DNA from 3 places in the Streptomyces sp. NPDC015125 genome. Region 1 is predicted to be linked to each of the others. Evidence: riboswitches for the same ligand, from Rfam matches in the RefSeq annotation. Region 1 holds a riboswitch; each other region holds the start of a gene.

Region 1 (3,880 bases):
GTCCTGCCGTACGGGCTCACGGAGTTCGACGTACACGACGTCCTCAACGTCTTCCAGTGCACCGGACTCAACGCGGACGACCAGTACTTCATGAAGGCCTGCCCGGCCCGGCCCGGCGACCACTTCGAGTTCTTCGCCGAACTCGACCTGCTGTGCGCGCTGTCCACCTGCCCGGGCGGCGATCTGTCCGTGCCGCTGTGGGGACCGGACGCGGGGGACCCGCTGGAGGTGTGCCACCCGATCGGCATCGAGGTCTACGAGGTCGACAACGAACTCCTCGACGACTGGGCACCCCCGCAGCGCGCCGCCTACCGCAATCTGCACGGGATGCACCTCCCCGCCTGGAAGGCCTGATCATGGCGGCAGCCCTGACCGGCGACCCGGGCCGCGGTTTCGGCCCCGGTACGCTCGCCCTCCGATGAGCCCGGCCCCCGCACGGCCCACGGCCTGCGACATCCGCAGGGTGGGCAGCACGGCGCTGCTCGCGGAACTGGCCAGCCTCGACGACGTGCTCGCACTGCGTGCGGCGATGCAGCAGCGGACCCCGTGCGGTGCAGGGGAATTGGTCGCTGCCGCCCGGACGGCACCGGGTCAATTCTCTACACCGTCCTCACGGGGGCGCCCTGCCCGGCCCGCCTTGACGGTAGGCCCATCGCGATGAACGCCCCCGTCCCGGCGCTCGACGGGCAGCGCCTCGAACTCGGCGTGCCGACTTCGGGGTTGCGCACGTACCTCGCGGTACGCGGAGGACTGGACGTGCCCGACGCACTGGGCTCCCGATCGACGGATGTGCTGTCCAAGCTCGGGCCGCCGCCGCTGACCACCGGCGATGTCCTACCGGTGGCGCCCCCGGTGGGCCAGATACCGGGCGTGGACCTCGCGCCATGCACCGCGCCGCCGCGCACCTTCGTCCTCAGAGTGGTGCCGGGGCCGCGAGACGACTGGTTCGACGAGGCGTCGGTCGCGGCGCTCTACAGCGAGCGCTGGGAAGCCGACAGCCGCAGCAACCGGGTGGGTGTCCGGCTCTCCGGACCCGTCCTGGAACGGCGCAAGGCCGGCGAGATCCCGGCCGAGGGCATGATGCGCGGGGCTCTTCAGGTTCCGCCCAACGGCCAACCGGTGCTGTTCCTCGCTGACCATCCGGTGACCGGTGGCTATCCGGTGATCGGCGTCGTGCACGCGGAAGACCTGTCACTCGTCGGGCAACTGCCACCGGGCGCGGCCGTGCGATTCCGCCGGTACCGGTACCGGGGGCGACGCCGGTGCGCGATGGCCTCGGGTACGGCCGGCGCAGGGCCGTAGCCGCCACCGAGCACGGGTACCAGTCGGAGCCGGCGCACCTCGTATGGCCACCCGAAGGGTTCTTCGGTGGCCAACGTGGAACGCGCACGGGAGCCTCCGGCATTTGCCGTCATGAGACGCGCGAGGCGGGGAACTCGGCGGACGCCAGGGCTTGTTCGACCCAGCTGGTCTTGCCGGTAGGCGTGGAGCGCGTCCCTCATATGTCTGCCATCCGGGCGATGAGGAAGAGGCCGCGGCCGCCTTCGTCGTCGGTCGCGGCATGCCGCAGATGGGGGGAGGCGTGTCCGGTGTCGGAGACCTCGCAGACGAGGGTGGGGTCGGGGATGAGTCGCAGCTGGACCGCGCCGCCGGCGTAGCGGATGGCGTTGGTGACCAGTTCGCTGACGATCAGCTCGGTGGTGAACGACAGCTCCTCCAGGCGCCACACCTGAGCCGCTCGGGGGCCGCGGCCCGGGCGTGGGCGACCTCCGCGGGATCGGCCGGCAGTTCCCGCCCCGAGACCTGGTGCTCCCCGCGTGTGGATCAGGGGTTTTCTCCGGGCGGTGAATGCTGCTCCCACCTCTGTATTCAAGAGGCCGGACTCCAGCGGGACATGACCTTCCGTCCCTCCCGGCACGATGATGTGCGGACGGAAGGGACCCCGTGGGCCAGGCGCGTGCCCGCCTGCTTTCCAGAGTCCGCCTCCGCCGCGCGGTCACGAGGCCTGAGGGTCTCCGGGGAGGATGTGCTCCTTCGGCGCCGCACCTCGGGGGTGTGGACTCTCCCGCGCGGAATCGTCAGCGGTGTCTTCAGTTGTGTGGTCCTTGCCGGGGCCTCCTGTCGAGTGCTTGCTGGTACAGCCTTCCGGCGCGGTAGGAGGACCGGACCAGAGGTCCGGACAGCACTCCGGCGAAACCGATCTCCTCTGCTTCTTCCTCGAGTTCGATGAACTCCTCGGGCCGGACCCACCGGTCCACCGGGTGGTGCCGCGCCGAGGGGCGCAGGTACTGGGTGATGGTGACCAGGTCGCAGCCGGCGGCGTGCAGGTCGGCCAGCGCGGCGGAGATCTCCGCCCGGGTCTCGCCCAGGCCCAGGATCAGGTTCGACTTGGTGACCAGGCCGAACTCCCGCGCGGCGGTGAGCACTCCGAGCGACCGGTCGTAGCGGAACGCGGGCCGGATCCGTTTGAAGATCCGCGGCACCGTCTCCACGTTGTGGGCCAGCACTTCCGGACGCGACTCGAATACCTGGGCCAACAGCTCGGGGACACCGTTGAAGTCCGGGACCAGGTTCTCCACCCCGGTGCCCGGGTTCAGCGCGTGGATCTGTCGGACCGTTTCGGCGTAGAGCCAGGCACCACCGTCGGGCAGGTCGTCGCGGGCCACTCCGGTGATCGTGGCGTACCGCAGTTTCATTTTGGCCACCGACTCCGCCACCCGGCGCGGTTCCTCCCGGTCCAGCGTCTGAGGCTTGCCGGTGTCGATCTGGCAGAAGTCACAGCGCCGGGTGCACTGGTCACCGCCGATGAGGAAGGTGGCTTCGCGGTCCTCCCAGCACTCGAAGATGTTCGGGCAGCCCGCCTCCTGACATACGGTGTGCAACCCTTCGGCCTCCACCTGCGACCGCAACGCGTTGTACTCCGGTCCCATGCGTACCCGTGTCCTCATCCACTCGGGCTTGCGCTCGACCGGCGTCCGGCTGTTGCGCACCTCCAGCCGCAGCAGCCGGCGGCCGTCGGGCGAGGCGGACGAGGTAAGGGCGTCGCTCATGTCACAGCTCCGGGTACAGCGGATGGGCGTCGGCGAGCGCGGCCACGCGAGCCCGCAGCCCGGCGGCGAGGCTCGGGGTGTACCCCGGCTTGAGGGCCTCGGCGATGATGTCGGCGACCGCCGCGAACGCGGCCTCCGCGAAGCCGCGGGCGGCCAGCGCCGGCGTGCCGATCCGCAGTCCCGAGGTCACCATCGGCGGGCGGGGGTCGAACGGTACGGCGTTGCGGTTGACCGTGATGCCGATGTCGTGCAGGCGGTCCTCGCCTGCTGCCCGTCGAGCTCCGAACTCCGCAGGTCGACCAGGACCAGATGGACGTCGGTGCCACCGGACAGCACGGACACGCCCGCGTCCGCGACATCGGGTTCCCGCAGCCGTTCGGCGAGAAACCGGGCACCCGCGAGGGTGCGCTCCTGGCGACGGCGGAACGCCGGCTCGGACGCCATCTTGAACGCGACCGCCTTGGCCGCGATCACATGCTCCAGCGGCCCGCCCTGCTGTCCGGGGAAGACCGCACTGTTGACCTTCTTCGCCACGTCCGCACGGTTGGTCAGCACCACTCCGCCGCGCGGCCCGCCGAGCGTCTTGTGCGTGGTCGTGGTGACCACGTCGGCGTGCGGTACGGGGTTGGGGTGCAGGCCCGCGGCGACCAGACCGGCGAAGTGCGCCATGTCGACCATCAGGTACGCGCCGGCCTGGTCCGCGATCCGCCGGAAGGCGGCGAAGTCCAGTTGTCGGGGGTAGGCCGACCAGCCCGCGATGATCAGCTGCGGCCGGTGCTCCATGGCCAGCCGCTCGACCTCGGCCATGTCGACGCGGTTGTCCTCCGCGG
Region 2 (3,880 bases), on a different contig from region 1:
CTCGAAGAGCCGCACCCGGCCGCCGCTGGGCAGACCGGCCGGCTCGTGACGCCCCTCCCGGCACAATTCGGCCACCGCGGGCGGCGGCAGCGGGACGCCGACCCTGCCGTCCGGGTTGACCGCGATGCCGATCTGCGGGGGCAGCCCGCGGGCGAACTCCCGGGCCGGGGCGACGGTGAAGGACATATGCGCGCCCACCAGCCGCAAGAACTCCTGCTCGGAGCTGTAGACCGGGACATAGGCCGCACCGTCGAGCTCGACGGTGGGCAGATCGAGGCCCCGGGTGCCGGGCCCCGCGCTCTCCGGTCCGCCGCCGTTGGGCAGCGGCACCCAGACCCTGCTGCGGCCCAGTACCTCGACGATCCGGCCACCGGCACCCGGGTGCCCGACCGAGGCGGCCAGCGCCTCTTCGAGCTCGTTCGCCGGCCACGCCAGCTGCGGTATCCCCTGCTCCGGAAATGTCATGTGTTCCCACCCGTTCCAAACCGCGCCATCTGGCCAAAGACCCTAGACGAGAAGGAGTGCGGAGGGACCCGCGGGGCACGGTGGCCGTCCGCTCAGTCGAAGGTGACCGTCTCCAGGGCGCTCGCCGTCCGCCGGTCGAGCAGTACGGCCGAGTCGAAGCCCTTCGGCAGCCGGGCCGACTCCGCCGCACCGACCAGCCGGCCCACGGCCCCGCGGTGCCGCGCGAAGGCGTACCCCGACACCCCGCGCCCCCGCGACTCCTGGCCGGACAGTGCCACCTCGGGCGGCACATCGAGCAGCACCAGATGCAGCCCGCGGCCGCCGCGCACCGCCGAGCGCGCGATCCAGCCACGCACCCACGCCAGGGTGCCGCAGTCGTGCACCACCACACTGTCCCCGGAGCGCAGCGCACGATGCAGCGTCAGATAGTGGGCGACCCGGACCAGCGGACGGTAGAGGGCGTACGGCAGCCGGCGCAGCCTGCCGTGCTCCCAGCGCTCGCGGACGTCCTGCGAATCGATGCGGTGCACCGCGGCACCGTGTGCGTCCAGCGGCGGTACGACACGATGCATCAGGGTGCTCTTGCCGCTGCCCGGCAGACCGGAGACCACCACCAGGTCACCGGCCGGGAACCGCAGCTCGGCGGCGCCGTTCGCCCGTCCACGGTCCCGGAGGTCCACGATTTCGGCTCCGCGCCCCGGCCGGACGACGGGCCGCGGCGTCCGGCCGGCCCGGGACCCGGCTGCGGGCGGCACCGCCGGCGCGACGGCCGGAGGCACGACGGCCGGAGGCACGACGTCTGAAGTGGCCCCGAATGCCGCTTCGCTGTGCACGCGATCGTCCTCCCCGTCCGGTTCTGCTCCGGTTCGAGTCCGTCCCCTACCCGCAGAGTGTCAAGAAAAGGTAATGCCCATCAAGGCTATTGTCCGATCTGCCCACGTCACGGGCGGGGTGACGGCCGGGGCTCCTCTATCGGGCGATCCCGTGCAATGATGTGGCCGCCACGTGCACATCAGGTCTCACCTGTGCACCGCCAACTCCATACCGGCCGTTTGAACCCGCGCGGGAGAGTCCCCGGCCGCCATGGCGGGGCGCCGAAGGAGCAAGTCCTCCCTTGAATCTCTCAGGCCCCTATACCGCGCAGGCGAGGCAGATCTGAAAAGCGAGCCGCAGCCCGGCGCACGGGGCGGCTCCACCCAAGGTGCAAACCGGGTCCGTTCGCGGGATCCCGGTGAACCTCTCAGGTTCCGATGACAGATGGGGAGAACGTCTTGTTCACCCCTGCCTGGGAGCCCAGAACCATGACTGATGCCCCCCGCCGTACCGCGCTGGATGCCACCCATCGCGCGCTCGGCGCCACCATGACCGACTTCGCCGGCTGGGACATGCCACTCCGCTACAGCAGCGAGCGTGACGAACATGTCGCCGTCCGTACCCGCGCCGGGCTGTTCGACCTCTCCCACATGGGCGAGATCACCGTCACCGGCCCGCAGGCCGCCGACCTCCTCGACTATGCGCTGGTCGGCAACATCGGGGGCGTCAAGACCGGCCGTGCCCGCTACACCATGATCTGCGAGGCCGAGGGCGGCATTCTCGACGACCTGATCGTCTACCGCCTGGCCGACCAGGAGTACATGGTCGTCGCCAACGCCTCCAACGCCCAGGTGGTGCTGGACGCGCTGAGCGCACGAGCGGGCGGCTTCGACGCCGCGATTCGCGACGACCGGGACGCCTACGCGCTGCTCGCGGTGCAGGGCCCGGAGTCGCCCGGGATCCTCAAGGCGCTGACGGACGCCGACCTGGACGGTCTCAAGTACTACGCGGGGCTGCCCGGCACGGTCGCCGGTGTAGAGGCGCTGATCGCCCGTACCGGGTACACCGGCGAGGACGGCTTCGAGCTGTTCGTCCGGCCGGCCGACGCGGTCGCCCTCTGGGAGGCGCTGACCGAGGCCGGCAAGGACGCCGGTCTGGTGCCCTGCGGCCTGTCCTGCCGGGACACCCTGCGCCTGGAGGCGGGCATGCCGCTGTACGGGCACGAGCTGACGACCTCGACCACGCCGTTCGACGCGGGCCTGGGCCGGGTCGTGAAGTTCGAGAAGACGACCAACAACGGCGACTTCGTCGGCCGTACCGCGCTGGCGGCGGCCGCCGAGCGCGCCGAGGCGAACCCGCCGCGCAAGCTGGTCGGTCTGATCGCCGCGGGCCGCCGGGTCCCGCGGGCCGGCTACCCGGTCGTCACGGCCGACGGCACGGTCATCGGCGAGGTCACCTCCGGGGCCCCCTCTCCCACCCTCGGCAAGCCGGTCGCCATCGCGTACGTCGACGCCGCCTACGCCACACCGGGCACCGAGGGTGTGTGCGTGGACATCCGTGGAAGCCATGAGCCGTACGAGGTCACCGCTCTGCCGTTCTACAAGCGGCAGAAGTAGGAGTTCACCCGGGGCGGACCCGGCAGCGGCGCGCACCCGTGCGTCTCACTGTGCAAGACCCTCCCCCCTTGGTGTCACCAGGGGCGACCCCCTTCACGACCACACCCTCGCGTACAGGAGAATCGAGCCATGAGCAACCCCCAGCAGCTGCGCTACAGCAAGGAGCACGAGTGGCTGTCGGGCGCCGAGGAAGGCGTCTCGACGGTCGGCATCACCGAGCACGCGGCCAACGCGCTCGGCGACGTCGTCTTCGTGCAACTCCCCGAGGTCGGTGCCACGGTCGCGGCGGGCGAGACCTGCGGCGAGCTGGAGTCGACCAAGTCGGTCAGCGATCTCTACTCGCCCGTCGACGGTGAGATCACCGAGATCAACGAGGATGTCGTCAACGACCCCTCGCTGGTGAACTCCGCCCCGTTCGAGGGCGGTTGGCTGTTCAAGGTGAAGATCAGCGGCGAGCCGGGCGAGCTGCTCTCGGCCGACGCGTACGCCGCCTTCATCCAGAGCTGAGCCGCCCGGCCCCCTCCGCCACCGCCCCCGCGGAAGCTCCCCCGGGCTCCGTCCGGGGGACCCCCTCGCGCCCCTGACTCCCCCAGGAAGACTCATGTCGCTTCTGAACAGCTCCCTCCACGAGCTCGACCCCGATGTCGCCGCCGCCGTCGACGCCGAACTCCACCGCCAGCAGTCCACCCTCGAAATGATCGCGTCGGAGAACTTCGCCCCCGTCGCCGTCATGGAGGCCCAGGGCTCCGTCCTCACCAACAAGTACGCCGAGGGCTACCCCGGCCGCCGCTACTACGGCGGCTGCGAGCACGTCGATGTCGTCGAGCAGATCGCCATCGACCGCATCAAGACCCTCTTCGGCGCCGAGGCCGCCAACGTGCAGCCGCACTCCGGCGCACAGGCCAACGCCGCCGCCATGTTCGCCCTCATCAAGCCGGGCGACACCATCCTGGGCCTGAACCTCGCCCACGGCGGGCACCTGACCC
Region 3 (3,880 bases), on a different contig from region 1:
TCGCCCGACCAGGTCGTGGACCTGCTCCAGGGCGGCCAGGGCGTCTTCGGGATCGCCGTGGGCGTGGTGTGGCGGGACGTGGAGGGTGTGCTGTCACAGCTCCACGGGGAGCGGGTGGACACCGGCGAGACCCTGATCGGGAAGAACCCGCAGGACGAGCTGGCACGGCGGCGCAACCGGGCGGTCTGAGTCCCTGACGGCACCACCGGCCCGGCATGGGGCCGATTGTCAGTGGCATGGGGCAGCATCGGAGATGTGAGACCTGCGCCGACGATCCTGCATCTCGACATGGATGCGTTCTTCGCGGCCGCCGAGCAGGCGGCCAAGCCGAGCCTTCGCGGCAAGCCCGTGGTGGTCGGCGGGATCGGCGTGCGCGGGGTGGTCTCCACGGCGTCGTACGAAGCCCGGGTGTTCGGCGTCCGCTCCGCGATGCCCACGGCCCAGGCGCGTCGGCTGTGTCCCAACGCCGCTTATCTCACTCCGCGCTTCTCGCTGTACCGCCAGGTGAGTGAGACGGTCATGGAGCTGCTGCACGCGCTGTCGCCGCTGGTGGAGCCGCTGAGTCTGGATGAGGCCTTCGTCGATCTGGAAGCGGGCGGGGTGCCGCCGGAGACGGCTGCTGCGCAGGTCGTGGGGGAGCAACTGCGCCGCGAGATCCGTTCCGCCACGGGCCTGACCGGCTCGGTGGGGCTGGCCGGCGCCAAGATGCTGGCGAAGATCGCGTCCGAGGCGGCCAAGCCGAACGGTCTGGTGGTGATCGAGCCCGGCACCGAACGGGAACTGCTGGGCCCGATGACGGTGCGGACGCTGCCCGGAGTGGGGCCCGCGACGGCCGAGACGCTGCGCCGGGCCGGGATCCACACGGTCGCGGAGACCGCGGAGGCCGGCGAAGCCGAGCTGGTGCGGCTGCTGGGCAGGGCACATGGCGCCGGGCTGTATGCGATGGCGCTGGGCCGGGACGACCGGCCGGTGGTGGCCGAGCGGGACGCGAAGTCCATCTCGGTCGAGGACACCTTCGAGGTCGATCTGACCGACCGGACGCGGGTACGGAGCGAGGTGCTCCGGCTGGCGAACCGCTGCGTGGAGCGGCTGCGGGCCGCCGGGCGTTCCGGGCGGACGGTGGTCATCAAGGTGCGCAACTACGACTTCTCGACGCTGACCCGTTCCGAGACGCTCCGTGGACCCACCGACGACCCTGCGGTGATACGGGAGGCCGCCGTGCGGCTGCTGGAGATGGTGGACACCACCGGCGGGGTGCGGCTGCTGGGTGTGGGGGTCAGCGGCCTGGCCGACTTCACGCAGGAGGATCTGTTCGCACAGCTGGCGACGGAGCGGGAGGCCGAGGAGGCGGAGAAGGCGGCGAAGGCGGCGGCGGAGCCGTCCGGTGGCGGGACGGCGCCGCCGGAGGCCGAAGAGGAGCGGCCGCGGCGCTGGCATCCCGGCCTGGACGTGGTGCACGACGAGTACGGCGCCGGCTGGGTGCAGGGGAGCGGGGTGGGGAGAGTGACCGTACGCTTCGAAACGCCGTGGTCCGCACCGGGAAGGGTGCGGACCTTTGCTGTCGAGGATCCGGCGCTGCGGCCGGGGGAGCCCCTGCCGCTGGTGGGCGGGGGACCGGCGGACGGTCAGTCGTCCGAGCCGGCGATCTTGCCGAAGTCCTTGTCACCGGAGCCGGGCGAGGACACCGGATCGGAGACCGGGGAGGAGATATCCAGTCGGTAGTGGTGATAGAGCTGGAGTTCCTGCTCGGGGGAGAGATGACGGCCGACGCCGAAGTCCGGCGCGTCCTTGATCAGCTTGCGGTCGTAAGGAATGTGCAGGCCCTCACCGACCATCTTGCTGGGTTCGAGGGGGACGAACGCGTCGCGGCTGAAGAGTCCGGTGCGCACGGCCGCCCACTCCGGTTCCCCCGTCGCGTCGTCGAGATACACCTCGTCGATCGTGCCTATTTTGGCGCCGTTACGGTCGAACGCTTTGCGGCCGATCAGGCTCCGGGGATCGATATCGGTTTGCACGGTCCCTCCAATTGGTCGCAACTGCCCTCTGACAACTACCAAACGGCACATTTCATGCCCTGGCCACTCGAAGGATCCTTCGAGTGCCGCGCTGGTAGGCTGGCCAATGGCCGCAGACCCCGTGCGGGAGAGTCCTTGTCGTTCGCGACCAGGGCGCCGAAGGAGCAAATCCTCCCCGGAATCTCTCAGGCACACGTACCGCATGGGCGAGGTCACTCTGGAAAGCAGGGCGGGCCCCGGAAGGCACAGCTCCGGGACCCATCCTCACCGACGGTGAAAGCCGGGCCGCCTCGCGCGGGCCGGTGAAGCTCTCAGGTTGAGATGACAGAGGGGGAGGCCGTCCGGGCACCCGCGCCGTGGTGCCCCTCGTAGGTCGCACCGACCAGGAGGCCCCCGCAGATGACCACCAATCGCATCTCCTTGACCGAGCTGGAACGCGGCACCCCCTTCGAGCACCGGCACATCGGTCCCGACCACGAGGCGCAGGCGAAGATGCTCGCGCACATCGGGTTCGGATCGCTGGACGAGCTCACCGCCACCGCCGTTCCCGATGTGATCAAGAGCGCGGAGGCGCTCGGCCTGCCGCAGGCCCGTACCGAGGCCGAGGTGCTCCAGGAGCTGCACGGCCTCGCGGACCGTAACCAGGTGCTGGCGTCCATGATCGGACTCGGTTACCACGGCACGTTCACCCCGCCGGTGATCCTGCGCAACGTGATGGAGAACCCGGCCTGGTACACGGCATACACCCCCTATCAGCCGGAGATCTCGCAGGGCCGCCTCGAGGCGCTGCTGAACTTCCAGACGATGGTCGCCGACCTGACCGGACTGCCCACCTCCGGCGCCTCGCTGCTGGACGAGGGCACCGCGGCCGCCGAGGCGATGGCCCTCTCCCGCCGGGTCGGCAAGGTCAAGCAGGGTGTCTTCCTGATCGACGCCGACTGTCTGCCGCAGACCATCGCCGTGATCCAGACCCGCGCGGAGCCCACCGGCGTCGAGGTCGTGGTCGCCGACCTGTCCGACGGTATTCCGGCCGGGATCGCCGAGCGCGGTGTGTTCGGTGTGCTGCTGCAGTATCCCGGCGCCTCCGGTGCGGTCCGCGACCCGCGCGCCGTCATCGAGCAGGCCCACGAGCTGGGCGCGGTCGTCACCGTCGCCGCCGATCTCCTCGCCCTGACGCTGCTGACCTCGCCCGGTGAGCTCGGCGCGGACATCGCCGTCGGCACCACCCAGCGCTTCGGTGTCCCGATGGGCTTCGGCGGGCCGCACGCCGGCTTCATGGCCGTACGCGACCAGTTCGCCCGCAGTCTGCCGGGGCGTCTGGTGGGCGTCTCCGTCGACGCCGACGGCAACAAGGCCTACCGCCTCGCGCTGCAGACCCGCGAGCAGCACATCCGCCGCGAGAAGGCCACCAGCAACATCTGCACCGCGCAGGTGCTGCTCGCCGTCATGGCCGGCATGTACGCGGTCTACCACGGCCCGGACGGTCTGCGGACGATCGCCCGGCGCACCCACCGCTACGCCGCGGTCCTCGCCGAGGGCCTGCGGGCCGGCGGGGTGGAGATCGTGCACGGCGCGTACTTCGACACGCTGACCGCGCGGGTGCCCGGCCGGGCCGCCGAGGTCGTCGCCGCCGCCCGCGAGGCCGGTGTCAACCTCCGGCAGGTCGACGCCGACCTGGTCGGCATCGCCTGCGACGAGACCACGGGGCGCGCGCAGCTGGCCGGTGTCTGGGGCGCCTTCGGCGTGCACGGCGATGTCGAGGAGCTGGACGCGGCCGCCGCCGAAACGCTGCCGCAGGCCCTGCTGCGCAGCGACGACTACCTCGCCCACCCGGTCTTCCACCAGTACCGCTCCGAGACCGCGAT

Evidence for each region. A riboswitch is a leader RNA that binds a small molecule or an ion and turns the genes downstream of it on or off. The one in region 1 is predicted to bind glycine.
Region 2: linked by a shared signal. The riboswitch ahead of gcvT (glycine cleavage system aminomethyltransferase GcvT) and the one ahead of ACF088_RS15705 (ATP-binding protein) in region 1 are both predicted to bind glycine.
Region 3: linked by a shared signal. The riboswitch ahead of gcvP (aminomethyl-transferring glycine dehydrogenase) and the one ahead of ACF088_RS15705 (ATP-binding protein) in region 1 are both predicted to bind glycine.

The regions. Positions count from the first base shown of each region.
Region 1 covers NZ_JBIBVF010000005.1:332,852-336,731, reverse strand. The annotation lists gene ACF088_RS15715 (urea carboxylase-associated family protein) at 1-354, shown strand, start outside; gene ACF088_RS15710 (biotin-dependent carboxyltransferase family protein) at 658-1,302, shown strand; gene ACF088_RS15705 (ATP-binding protein) at 1,499-1,729, opposite strand; glycine riboswitch at 1,984-2,078, opposite strand; gene lipA (lipoyl synthase) at 2,091-3,050, opposite strand; partial or broken gene glyA (serine hydroxymethyltransferase) at 3,052-3,880, opposite strand, start outside.
Region 2 covers NZ_JBIBVF010000001.1:285,203-289,082, forward strand. The annotation lists gene ACF088_RS01220 (enhanced serine sensitivity protein SseB) at 1-465, opposite strand, end outside; gene ACF088_RS01225 (AAA family ATPase) at 558-1,244, opposite strand; glycine riboswitch at 1,519-1,614, shown strand; gene gcvT (glycine cleavage system aminomethyltransferase GcvT) at 1,767-2,894, shown strand; gene gcvH (glycine cleavage system protein GcvH) at 3,024-3,401, shown strand; gene glyA (serine hydroxymethyltransferase) at 3,496-3,880, shown strand, end outside.
Region 3 covers NZ_JBIBVF010000012.1:208,569-212,448, reverse strand. The annotation lists gene ACF088_RS24790 (MerR family transcriptional regulator) at 1-189, shown strand, start outside; gene ACF088_RS24785 (DNA polymerase IV) at 256-1,722, shown strand; gene ACF088_RS24780 (PRC-barrel domain-containing protein) at 1,626-2,015, opposite strand; glycine riboswitch at 2,130-2,226, shown strand; gene gcvP (aminomethyl-transferring glycine dehydrogenase) at 2,415-3,880, shown strand, end outside.